DNA from 3 places in the Kitasatospora sp. NPDC050543 genome. Region 3 is predicted to be linked to each of the others. Evidence: riboswitches for the same ligand, from Rfam matches in the RefSeq annotation. Region 3 holds a riboswitch; each other region holds the start of a gene.
What was found. Region 3 has a riboswitch for thiamine pyrophosphate ahead of thiO (glycine oxidase ThiO). Riboswitches for the same ligand answer to the same signal wherever they lie in the genome.
Positions count from the first base shown of each region.

Region 1: another riboswitch for thiamine pyrophosphate. It lies ahead of ACIBH3_RS10110 (purine-cytosine permease family protein); the one in region 3 lies ahead of thiO (glycine oxidase ThiO).
Region 2: another riboswitch for thiamine pyrophosphate. It lies ahead of thiC (phosphomethylpyrimidine synthase ThiC); the one in region 3 lies ahead of thiO (glycine oxidase ThiO).

Region 1 covers NZ_JBITGZ010000006.1:174,138-177,404, reverse strand. The annotation lists gene ACIBH3_RS10115 (S1C family serine protease) at 1-887, opposite strand, end outside; TPP riboswitch at 1,153-1,304, shown strand; gene ACIBH3_RS10110 (purine-cytosine permease family protein) at 1,348-2,736, shown strand; gene ACIBH3_RS10105 (glycerophosphodiester phosphodiesterase family protein) at 2,907-3,267, shown strand, end outside.
Region 2 covers NZ_JBITGZ010000020.1:29,837-33,103, reverse strand. The annotation lists gene ACIBH3_RS23425 (hypothetical protein) at 200-406, opposite strand; gene ACIBH3_RS23420 (hypothetical protein) at 488-1,609, opposite strand; TPP riboswitch at 1,858-1,993, shown strand; gene thiC (phosphomethylpyrimidine synthase ThiC) at 1,989-3,267, shown strand, end outside.
Region 3 covers NZ_JBITGZ010000013.1:35,419-38,685, reverse strand. The annotation lists gene ACIBH3_RS17875 (thiazole synthase) at 1-680, opposite strand, end outside; gene thiS (sulfur carrier protein ThiS) at 749-958, opposite strand; gene thiO (glycine oxidase ThiO) at 958-2,109, opposite strand; TPP riboswitch at 2,113-2,225, opposite strand; gene ACIBH3_RS17860 (NAD(P)/FAD-dependent oxidoreductase) at 2,303-3,267, shown strand, end outside.

The DNA.
Region 1 (3,267 bases), on a different contig from region 3:
AAGCCGGTACCCGTCCCGGACTCGCCGTTGCCCTGCGCCTTGATGGTGACGGTGCTGGGCAGGGCCTTCTGGGCGATGCCGGCGACCGAGTCGGCCGCGCGCTCGATCTTCTGGTTGTTGCCGGCCTGGACCGTGGTGCTGCGGTGGTCGTTGGCGGAGGCGCTGCCGGGCTGGTTGTGGTCGGTGACCACGACGCCGACGGCGCCGCCGGCCACGCCCGCGACCAGCGCCACGGCGGCGATCAGGGCGACCAGGCCGCCGCGCTTCTTACGCGGGCCGGTGGGTGCGCCGCCCGGGTACTCACCGGGGTAGCCGGGGACGCCGGGCCCGCCCGGGCCACCGCCGTGGGCGGCAGCGTGGGCGGCGCCCCAGCCGCCGAGCGGCTGGCCGGCACCGAACGGGCTGTGGGCGGCGTGCTCGGCGGGACCGGCGGCGGGCGCTGCCTGGACCGGGGCCGGGTTCCCGTACGGGTCCTGCGGCGCGCCGTACGGGTCGCGGGCGGCCGCGTACGGATCGTGGGCAACGGCCTGGGCGGGCGCCGGCGCCGCGTACGGGTACCCGGCGGGTGCGCCGGGGGCCGGCGCGGCGGGGGCCGGCGCGGCGGGGGCCGAGGCAGCCGGTGGCAGGACCGGCGGCGGGGCGTCCAGGTACGCCGGGGGCTGCTCGGCGGCCGGCGCGGCTGCGGTCGGCGCGGCGGGCACCTCGGAGGCGGCAGAGGCAACAGGGGCTGAAGGGGCAGGAGCCGCAGGCTCAACCGCGCCGGCCGCCTCGGGTGACTTCAGCCTGCCGAAGGCGAGCGTCGGCGTCGGCTCCCCCGCCCCCCGGGCGTCCGCCGGGGTGCCATCCCCCTGCGGCCCGGTGGACCCACTCTCGCGCTCGGTGCTCACGGACGACCTCCATAGCTGACAGAACCAGGAACCATAGTTTTTCGTATTGCGGATTCGTTTGCCGTAAGGGGCCCTCTGAAGAACTCCTAAGAATCCTTAGCCGGACCGAACGGCCGTACCCGACCATCGCCCGACCACCGGCCGACCACCCACCCGACGGCCCTTCGGCAGCGGCCCGGCAGCGGCCCCGACGTGTCCCGCGATCCGGACGGCACACCGCCCGGCCTTGGCGTTCACCGCAGGTCCGGCTACCCTGACGCTCCAAACTGACACACGCGGGAGCTTGGACCCCATTCCAGGCTGAGAGTGCGCTGATCGACCGTACGCCACGGTAACCGTGACGTGGGCGGCGAGGGAGCGCTGACCGCCGGAACCTGTCCGGGTAATGCCGGCGTAGGGAGTATCGGCCATGCCGTCTGCTTCGCCATCCTCTTCTTCGGGCGCGTCCGCGTCCACGGATTTGCCCCAGCCGTCCGACGCCGTTCACTCGGATGTCGCCGTACTGGAGCGTCCAAGACCGGTCGAGCGCGCCGAGGCGCCGCTCGTGCTCGACACCGCGCCGCCGCGCACGCTCTCCTTCCGTGACCAGTTCGCGCTCTGGGCCAACCTCGGCGTCAGCCTGATCGGCTTCACCAGCGCCGCGACGGTGCTGGGTGAGCCGGGTGCCGAGCTGTCCTTCACCGCCTCGGTGCTCGCGATCGTCGTCGGCACGGTGATCGGCACCGCGAGCCTCGGCGTGGCCGCGCTGATCGGGGCCCGTACGGGCGCGCCGGCCATGGCCGTGCTGCGCGGGCTGTTCGGAACGAAGCTGTCGTACGTCCCCACCGTGCTCAACATCGCGCAGTGCATCGGCTGGGGCGTGTTCGAACTCACCGTGATCGCGCAGGGCGCGCAGACGGTGGCGGGCACCGCCGACTACCGGTGGCTGTTCGTGCTGCTGGCCGGCGCGCTGACGACCGCCCTGACGATCTGGCCGCTGGGCTCCATCGCCGTGCTGCGCCGGTACGTGGCGGCGGCCGTGGGCGTGGCGATGGTGTACTTCACCGTCCAGCTGGGCCGTCAGGGCTTCCCGGACCCGGGCGCGGGCAACTGGCACGGCTTCCTGCGGGCCACCGACGCGATCATCGCGGTCTCGATCTCCTTCGTGCCGCTGGCCGCCGACTACACCCGGCACTCGCGCACCGGGAAGGCCTCGTTCTGGGGCTCGTTCTCCGGCTACACGATCGCCCAGGTCTGGTGCTACGTGCTGGGCCTGATCGCGCTGCTCCAGTCGGGCGGCGACGTCTTCTCCTCGTTCACCGGGGTCGCGGCCGGCTGGCTGTTCCTGCTGGTGCTGGTGCTGCGCGAGAGCGACCAGTCGTTCGCGAACGTGTACTCGACCGCGATGTCGATCCACAACCTCTTCCCGCGGGTCGACCGCCGGCTGCTGACCGGCGGGATCGGTCTGCTGGTGACGGCGCTGGCGCTGCAGATCACCGAGTTCACCGCCTCGTACTACGCGTTCCTCGGCCTGATCGGCTCGGTCTTCGTGCCGCTGTTCGCCGTGCTCGCCGTGGACTACTTCCTCGGCGCCGGCCGCCGCGGCTGGGACCTCTCCGAGCAGGCGCCCTCGCGCTGGCTGATGCTGCTGCCGTGGGCGCTGGGCTTCGCCGTGTACCAGTTCCTCTCGCCGTCGGCGATCGGCTCCTGGTGGGTGGACCTGTGGACGGGCGCGCAGAGCGCGCTGGGCTTCACCCCGCAGGAGTGGACCTCGGCCTCGCTCTTCGGCTTCCTGGTGCCGGCCCTCGCCACCTGGGCGCTCGGCCCGCTGAACCGCACCACGAAGGCGACGGCGCCGACCGCGTCCTGACCCGTCCCGGGGGCGCACGCGCCTCGGCGACGCACGCGCCCGGACGACGGACGTGCGCGGACGACGGACGTGCGCGGACGACGGACGACGGATACGAACGGACGAAGGCGGCCCCCGCAGTTGGGGCCGCCTTCGCCTTTGCGTCATTTCCGCCGCCTATCGTTGATCGTGTGACCGCTCCCGACCTCTCCCCGACCACCTCGTCCCGCACCGCGCGGCAGGTCCAGGTGATCGCCCACCGAGGCTCCTCCGACGCACTGCCCGAACACACCCTGGCGGCGTACCGCCGGGCGCTCGACGAGGGCGCGGACGCCGTCGAGTGCGACGTCCGGCTGACCGCGGACGGGCAGCTGGTCTGCGTGCACGACCGCCGGATCAACCGGGTCTCGAACGGGCGCGGGGTGGTCTCCGCGATGAGCCTCGCGCAGCTGGAGACGTACGACTTCGGTTCCTGGAAGCGACCGGCGGCCCAGGCCCCGAACGCCGGGAACGAAGGGAACGAAGGGAACGCCGGGAGCATCGGGGCCCCCG
Region 2 (3,267 bases), on a different contig from region 3:
CGGCGAATTCCCCCTTCAGGGCACACCGGCGATCCGTGGCTGCGCTCTGTTGTGCAGGATGGCGCGGAACCGGTGGCAGCACGAGATTCTGCGCCTGTTGCCGATCAGTTGGAAGGACATTTCGTCCTGACTTCGCGTCAGCGCGTCAAGACGGCGTCAAGATCGCCACCGGGCGGGCGGGCGGCAGGACTTCGGGGCGTCAACCCAGCGCGTGCGCGACGTACACCGTGCGCGGCGGCTGGTACTCCACCACGACCACCGGCGTGGCGACCGGCAGGGTCTCGCCGGGCACGGCCGGGTACGCCAGGAACGCCTCCGTCCCCTGCCGCTCGCGCACGTGCACCAGCACCTCGCCCACCAGTCCGGGGCCGACCGTCCCGGTGACCCGGCCTGTGAGTCCCACCATGCCGGTCAGTGTGCCATCCCGCAGCGGGAACGGGCGGTGCCCGTCCGCCGGATGACGAACGGGCGCCGGGCGGGCCCCGGGTCAGGACGAGGCGCGCCTCCTGCGCAGGTGGGCCACCAGGAGCGTGCCGAGACCGGCGGTCAGGGCGGCGCTGCCGCCGACCGCCATCGCGGTGGTGGAGCCGGAGCCGGTGTGGGCGAGCCCGTCGCCCTGGCCGCCGGCCTGGGCGAGGTTGCCGGTGCTCGGCGGAGCAGGGCTCGGCGGGACGGTCCGCGAGGCGGTGCTCGCCGAGGTGCTCGACGAACTCGTCGAGGTGCTCGCCGAGACGGGGCTCAGGGCGATGCCCGGCGAGGCGGACGAGGCGGCCGGGCGGGTGGCGCTCGGCGCGGGGAAGACGAAGTCGGCCGAGGTCGAGGGGGTGGGGCCCGGGGCCGTGGTGTCCAGCACGGTGAACTCGGCATGGGCATCCGCCGTGTAGATCGTGCAGTTGCCGGGCCCCGCCTCGGCGGCGCTCAGGTTGGCGGTGCTGAGCCAGACCAGGCTGACGTCCCCGCCCGCCCGGGAGCCGGAGGCGGTGAGGCGCAGAGCGAACGTCAGCACCTCGTCCTTGGCCAGCTGGTACGGCCTGGGCTTGCCCAGGTTCGTCGGACGTCGCTCGCCCAGCGGCATCGGACTCCACGCGCCGCCGGGCGGCTTGATCTCCATCGTGAGGTCGTCCTCCCAGGTGAGGGAGCGCGAGGAGTTCAGCACCAGGTAGGCGGAGAAGTCCGGCAGCGCGCGGCCGGAGGTGTTCCGGATGGTCAGGGTGGACTCCGCGGCCGGCCCGCCCTTCACCAGCCTGACGTTCTGCAGCCCGGTCCAGGAGGCATTGAGCGGGACCCGACCGTCCTGGTGGCAGGGCTGCCCGGTGGCGACGGCGGGTGTGGTGGCCGCCCCGCCGGTCGGGCCCGTGGCCGGGCCGCTCGGAGCAGGGGCGGACGTCGGAGCCGAGGCCGTACCGGTGGGCCCGGGGGCCGGCGTGGTGCTTCCGCTCGGGGCCGGGGCGGTGGCGCCCGCCGTGGTCGGGCCGGTCGGGCCGGCGGGGCTGGTCGGCACCGTGGTCGCGGTCGGGTCGGCGAGCGGGGCGGCGACTGCCATGCCCGTACCCATGCCGAGGCTCACGGTGATGGCCGCGGAGGCGGCGAGGAGGCGCGAGGCCCTCATGTCTGGTTCCCCTGGAGGTGATGCACGTGTTGGGTTGCATGCCACTCATGCACGTGAACACATGCGCGGGAGAGACTACTGCGTTGGGATCACGACCTCGCGGACGGGTACGCGCGCGGGTATGCGCGCGGGCACCGCCCGTGCAACCGCCGGGGTACCGGGCCGGCGGTGACCGTTGCCCGGACCCCCTCTGGACCGGCGCGGATGCTGCCGCTACGGTGTTGGACGTCTTGTTGCGGGCAAAACCGTCCGCACACAACGGGAGCTCGGAGCACCGGGCTGAGAGGGCGCTGAACGGTACGTCACCACACGTACCAGCGGCTGCGCCGACCGCAGGAACCTGGACCGGGTAATGCCGGCGTAGGGAGTAGAAGGTCTGATGACCACGTTTGATTCGCAGGAGAAGTCTGCCCGGCGCGCCGTCAGCAGCGCCGCCACCGGCTACCCGACCCCGGCCTGGCGCAAGGCCTACCGCGAGGGATCCCGCCCCGACCTGCGGGTGCCGTACCGCGAGGTCCTCCTCACCAACGGCGGGACCGTCCCGCTGTACGACACCTCCGGCCCGTACACCGACCCCGCGTACCAGCCCGACGTACGGCGCGGTCTGCCGGCGCTGCGCGACGCGTGGATCCGCCAGCGCGGGGACGTCGAGGAGTACGACGGCCGCGAGGCCCGCCCCGAGGACGACGGGATCAAGCACACCTCGCCGCGCGGCGGGGATCTGCGCAACCTCGACGCCGTCTTCCCCGGCCGCCCGCGCCGCCCGCTGCGGGGCCGCGGCGGGGTGGCGGTGACCCAGCTCGCGTACGCCAAGCGCGGGATCACCACGCCGGAGATGGAGTTCATCGCGCTGCGCGAGGGGCTCTCGCCGGACTACGTCCGGGCCGAGGTGGCCCGCGGGCGGGCGGTGATCCCGCTGAACGTGAACCACCCCGAGGTGGAGCCGGCGATCATCGGCACCAACTTCCTGGTGAAGATCAACGCCAACATCGGCAACTCGGCCGTCACCTCCTCGATCGAGGAGGAGGTGGAGAAGATGACCTGGGCCACCCGCTGGGGCGCCGACACGGTGATGGACCTCTCCACCGGCCGCAACATCCACACCACCCGCGAGTGGATCCTGCGCAACTCCCCCGTGCCGATCGGCACCGTGCCGCTCTACCAGGCGCTGGAGAAGGTGGACGGCAAGGCCGAGGAGCTGAGCTGGGAGGTCTACCGCGACACCGTCATCGAGCAGTGCGAGCAGGGCGTCGACTACATGACGGTCCACGCGGGCGTGCTGCTGCGGTACGTGCCGATGACCGCCCGCCGCAAGACCGGCATCGTCTCGCGCGGCGGCTCGATCATGGCGGCCTGGTGCCTGGCGCACCACCAGGAGAACTTCCTCTACACCAACTTCGAGGAGCTCTGCGACATCCTCGCCTCCTATGACGTCACCTTCTCGCTGGGCGACGGCCTGCGGCCCGGCTCGATCGCCGACGCCAACGACCAGGCGCAGTTCGCCGAGCTGGAGACGCTCGGGGAGCTCGGACGGATCGCGCGTGAGCGCGACGTCCAGGTGATGATCGAGGGCCCGGGCCACGTCCCGATGAACAAGATCAAGGAGAACATGGATCTCCAGAAGGAGATCTGCGACGAGGCGCCGTTCTACACCCTCG
Region 3 (3,267 bases):
TGCGCGCGGGTCACCGCGGAGGCCAGCATGACGGCCGAGCAGCCGAGCTCCATGGCCAGCGCCACGTCCGAGGCGGTGCCCGCGCCCGCGTCCAGGATCACCGGGACGCCCGCGCTCTCCACGATCAGCTGGAAGTTGTGCGGGTTGCGGATGCCGAGGCCCGAACCGATCGGCGAGCCCAGCGGCATGATCGCCGCGCAGCCCACGTCCTCCAGCTTCCTGGCCAGCACCGGGTCGTCATTGGTGTACGGCAGTACGGTGAAACCGTCGTCGACCAGCGTCTCGGCGGCGTCCAGCAGCTCGATCGGGTCGGGCAACAGGGTCCGCTCGTCCGCGATCACCTCCAGCTTCACCCAGTCGGTGCCGAGCGCCTCGCGGGCCAGCCGGGCCGTCAGCACGGCCTCGCCGGCGGTGAAGCAGCCCGCCGTGTTGGGCAGGATCCGGATGCCGTTGCGGGTCAGTACGTCCAGCACCGAGCCCTGGGTGGTGGTGCTGACCCGGCGCATCGCCACCGTGGTCAGCTCGGTACCGGAGACCCGCAGCGCCTGCTCCAGGACGTCCAGGCTCGGAGCGCCGCCCGTCCCCATGATCAGCCGGGAGGAGAAGGCGGTGCCGGCGATCGTCAGGAGGTCCTTGTCGTCCCGGACCTCCCCGCCCGTCCGGGTGCCCCGGTCGTTCATGTCCGCCGGCCCGGTCGGGTCGTCCTGGCCCTTGCTGCGCCTCTCGGGCCCGAGGTCGGTCATCGTGCTCAGCCTCCCTGTACGGCCGTGAGGATCTCGACCCGGTCACCGGGCGAGAGCGCGGTGGCGCCCCAGGCGCCGCGCGGCACCACGGCCTCGTTGAGCGCGGCGGCCACGCCCGACGGGGCCCTGCTCAGGGTGGCCACCACCTCGGCGAGGGTGGTCGCGGCCGGCACCTCGCGGGGCTCGCCGTTGACGGTGAGTGGGATGTCGCTCATCAGCAGACCTCTGTCGTGAAACGGGTGGGGGAGAAGGGCTTGGCGAGGTCCGGGGTGACCCCGGTCGCCAGCTCCTGGGCCAGCAGGTCCGCCGTCACCGGGGTGAGCAGCACCCCGTTGCGGTAGTGGCCGGTCGCCGCGAACAGCCCGGGCAGCGCGGTCCGCCCGATCAGCGGGGCGTTGTCGGGCGAACCGGGCCGCAGCCCGGCGGAGGTCTCCACCAGCGGCAGTTCGGTGATCCCGGGGACGAGTTCATGGGCGTCGCGAAGCAGCTCGTACACCCCGCCGGCGGTGACGGTGGTGTCGTAGCCCTGCTCCTCGCTGGTCGCGCCGATCACCAGCTCGCCGTCCTCGCGCGGCACCAGGTACAGGTGCTGACCGCGTACCACGGCGCGGACGTTGCGGGAGAGGAACGGGCGGTACGGCTCGGGGATGCGCAGCCGCAGGATCTGACCCTTCACCGGGCGGATCGCGGGCAGCACCCCCGCGGGCAGGCCCGGCAGCCGGTGGCTGTGCGGCCCGGCGGCCAGCACCACCGCGTCGGCGGTCAGACCGGTGCCGTCGTCCAGCCGGACGCCGCGGGCCCGCCCGCCCTCGGCCAGCAGCTCGACGGCGCCCGCCCGGCGCAGCTCCACCCCCTGCCGCTCGCAGGCCTCGACCAGCGCCGCCGCCAGCCGCCGGCCGTCCACCTGGTGATCGTCCGTCACATGGAGGCCGCCGCGCACCCCGGGGGCCAGCATCGGCTCCAGCCTGCGGGCCTCCCGGCCCGTCAGCCAGTGCGAGGCCAGGCCCAGCCGCTGGTGGAAGGCGTGCAGCTCGCGCAGCTCCTCCCGGTCGTCGGAGTCCAGCGCGACGGCGAGCGTGCCGCAGGCGCGGTAGCCGGTCGGCAGGCCGGTGGCCTCCTCCAGCTCGGCCGCGAAGGCCGCGTACCGCTCGTTGGACGCCACCCCCAGCGCCAGCAGCGCCTCCTCGCCGTACCGCAGCTCGGTGACCGGCGCCAGCATGCCCGCCGCGACCTGCGCCGCGCCGCCGCCGGGCGCCGGATCGACCACGACCACGCCCAGCCCGCGCTGGGCGGCCCGCCAGGCGAGGGCCAGGCCGATGATGCCGCCGCCGACGACCGCGACATCGGTGTGCCCGGCCGGTTCCATGCGTGTCAAAGCTGCTGCTCTCCCTTCGCCGGTATGACCCGGATCAGGTTCGGACGGTCGCAGGCCGCGTCAGCCCGCCTCTCAGCCCGGTGCGCCGGGCTCCCGTGATGAGGGTGCACCCACCATAACTCCGGGTGTCTCCCCCGCCGAAGGCGCGTACGAGGGGTGGACACCCGGCCAGTACAGTGGCGGCGTGGGAGAGCTGAACAGTGCGGATCGGGTGGTCGTCGTCGGTGCCGGCCTGGCGGGGGCGCAGTGCGCGACGGCACTGCGCGGCGGGGGCTGGCGGGGGCGGATCACGGTGGTCGGTGAGGAGCCGCACCCGCCGTACGACCGGCCGCCGCTCTCCAAGGACGTCCTGCTCGGCAAGAGCGACTCCACCACCCTGGACATCGACTTCGAGCAGCTGGGCGTCGAGCTGCTCACCGGCCGCCGGGCCACCGGGCTGGAGCCCGGAGTCCTGCACACCGACGCCGGCGAGCTGCCGTACGGCAGCCTGGTGATCGCCACCGGCGCCGTCCCGACCGCACTGCCCGGCGCCGACCGCGCCCACCTGCTGCGCACCCTGGACGACGCGCTCGCGCTGCGCGCCCTGCTGCGCCCGGGCCTGCGGCTCGCGCTGGTCGGCGCCGGCTGGATCGGGGCCGAGGTCGCCACCGCCGCCCGCGAGCTGGGCTGCGAGGTCACCGTGGTGGAGGCGGGCCCCGCGCCGCTGCCGGGCGCCCTGCCCGCCGAGATCGGCTCGGTGATGACCGCCTGGTACGAAGCCGCGGGCGTGCGGCTGCGCTGCGGCGCCGGCGTGGCGGCGCTGGAGCCCGGCGCGGTGCTGCTGGAGGACGGCGGCAGGGTCGCCGCCGACGAGGTGGTGGTCGGCATCGGCGCCCGTCCCGCGACCGGCTGGCTGGCCGGCTCCGCGGTCGAGCTGGACGCCGCCGGCGCGATCCTGGCGGACGGGACGCTGCGCACCACGCTGCCCGGCGTCTGGGCGGCCGGGGACTGCGTCTCCTACCCGTCCGCCCGCTTCGGAACCCGGCTGGCCGTCCAGCACTGGGACCACGCCCTGCAGTCCGGCGCCGCCGCGGCCGCCGCGCTGCTCGGCTCCGACGCACCGTACGACCCGGTGCCGTACTTCTGGTCCGAGCAGTTCGGGCGGATGGT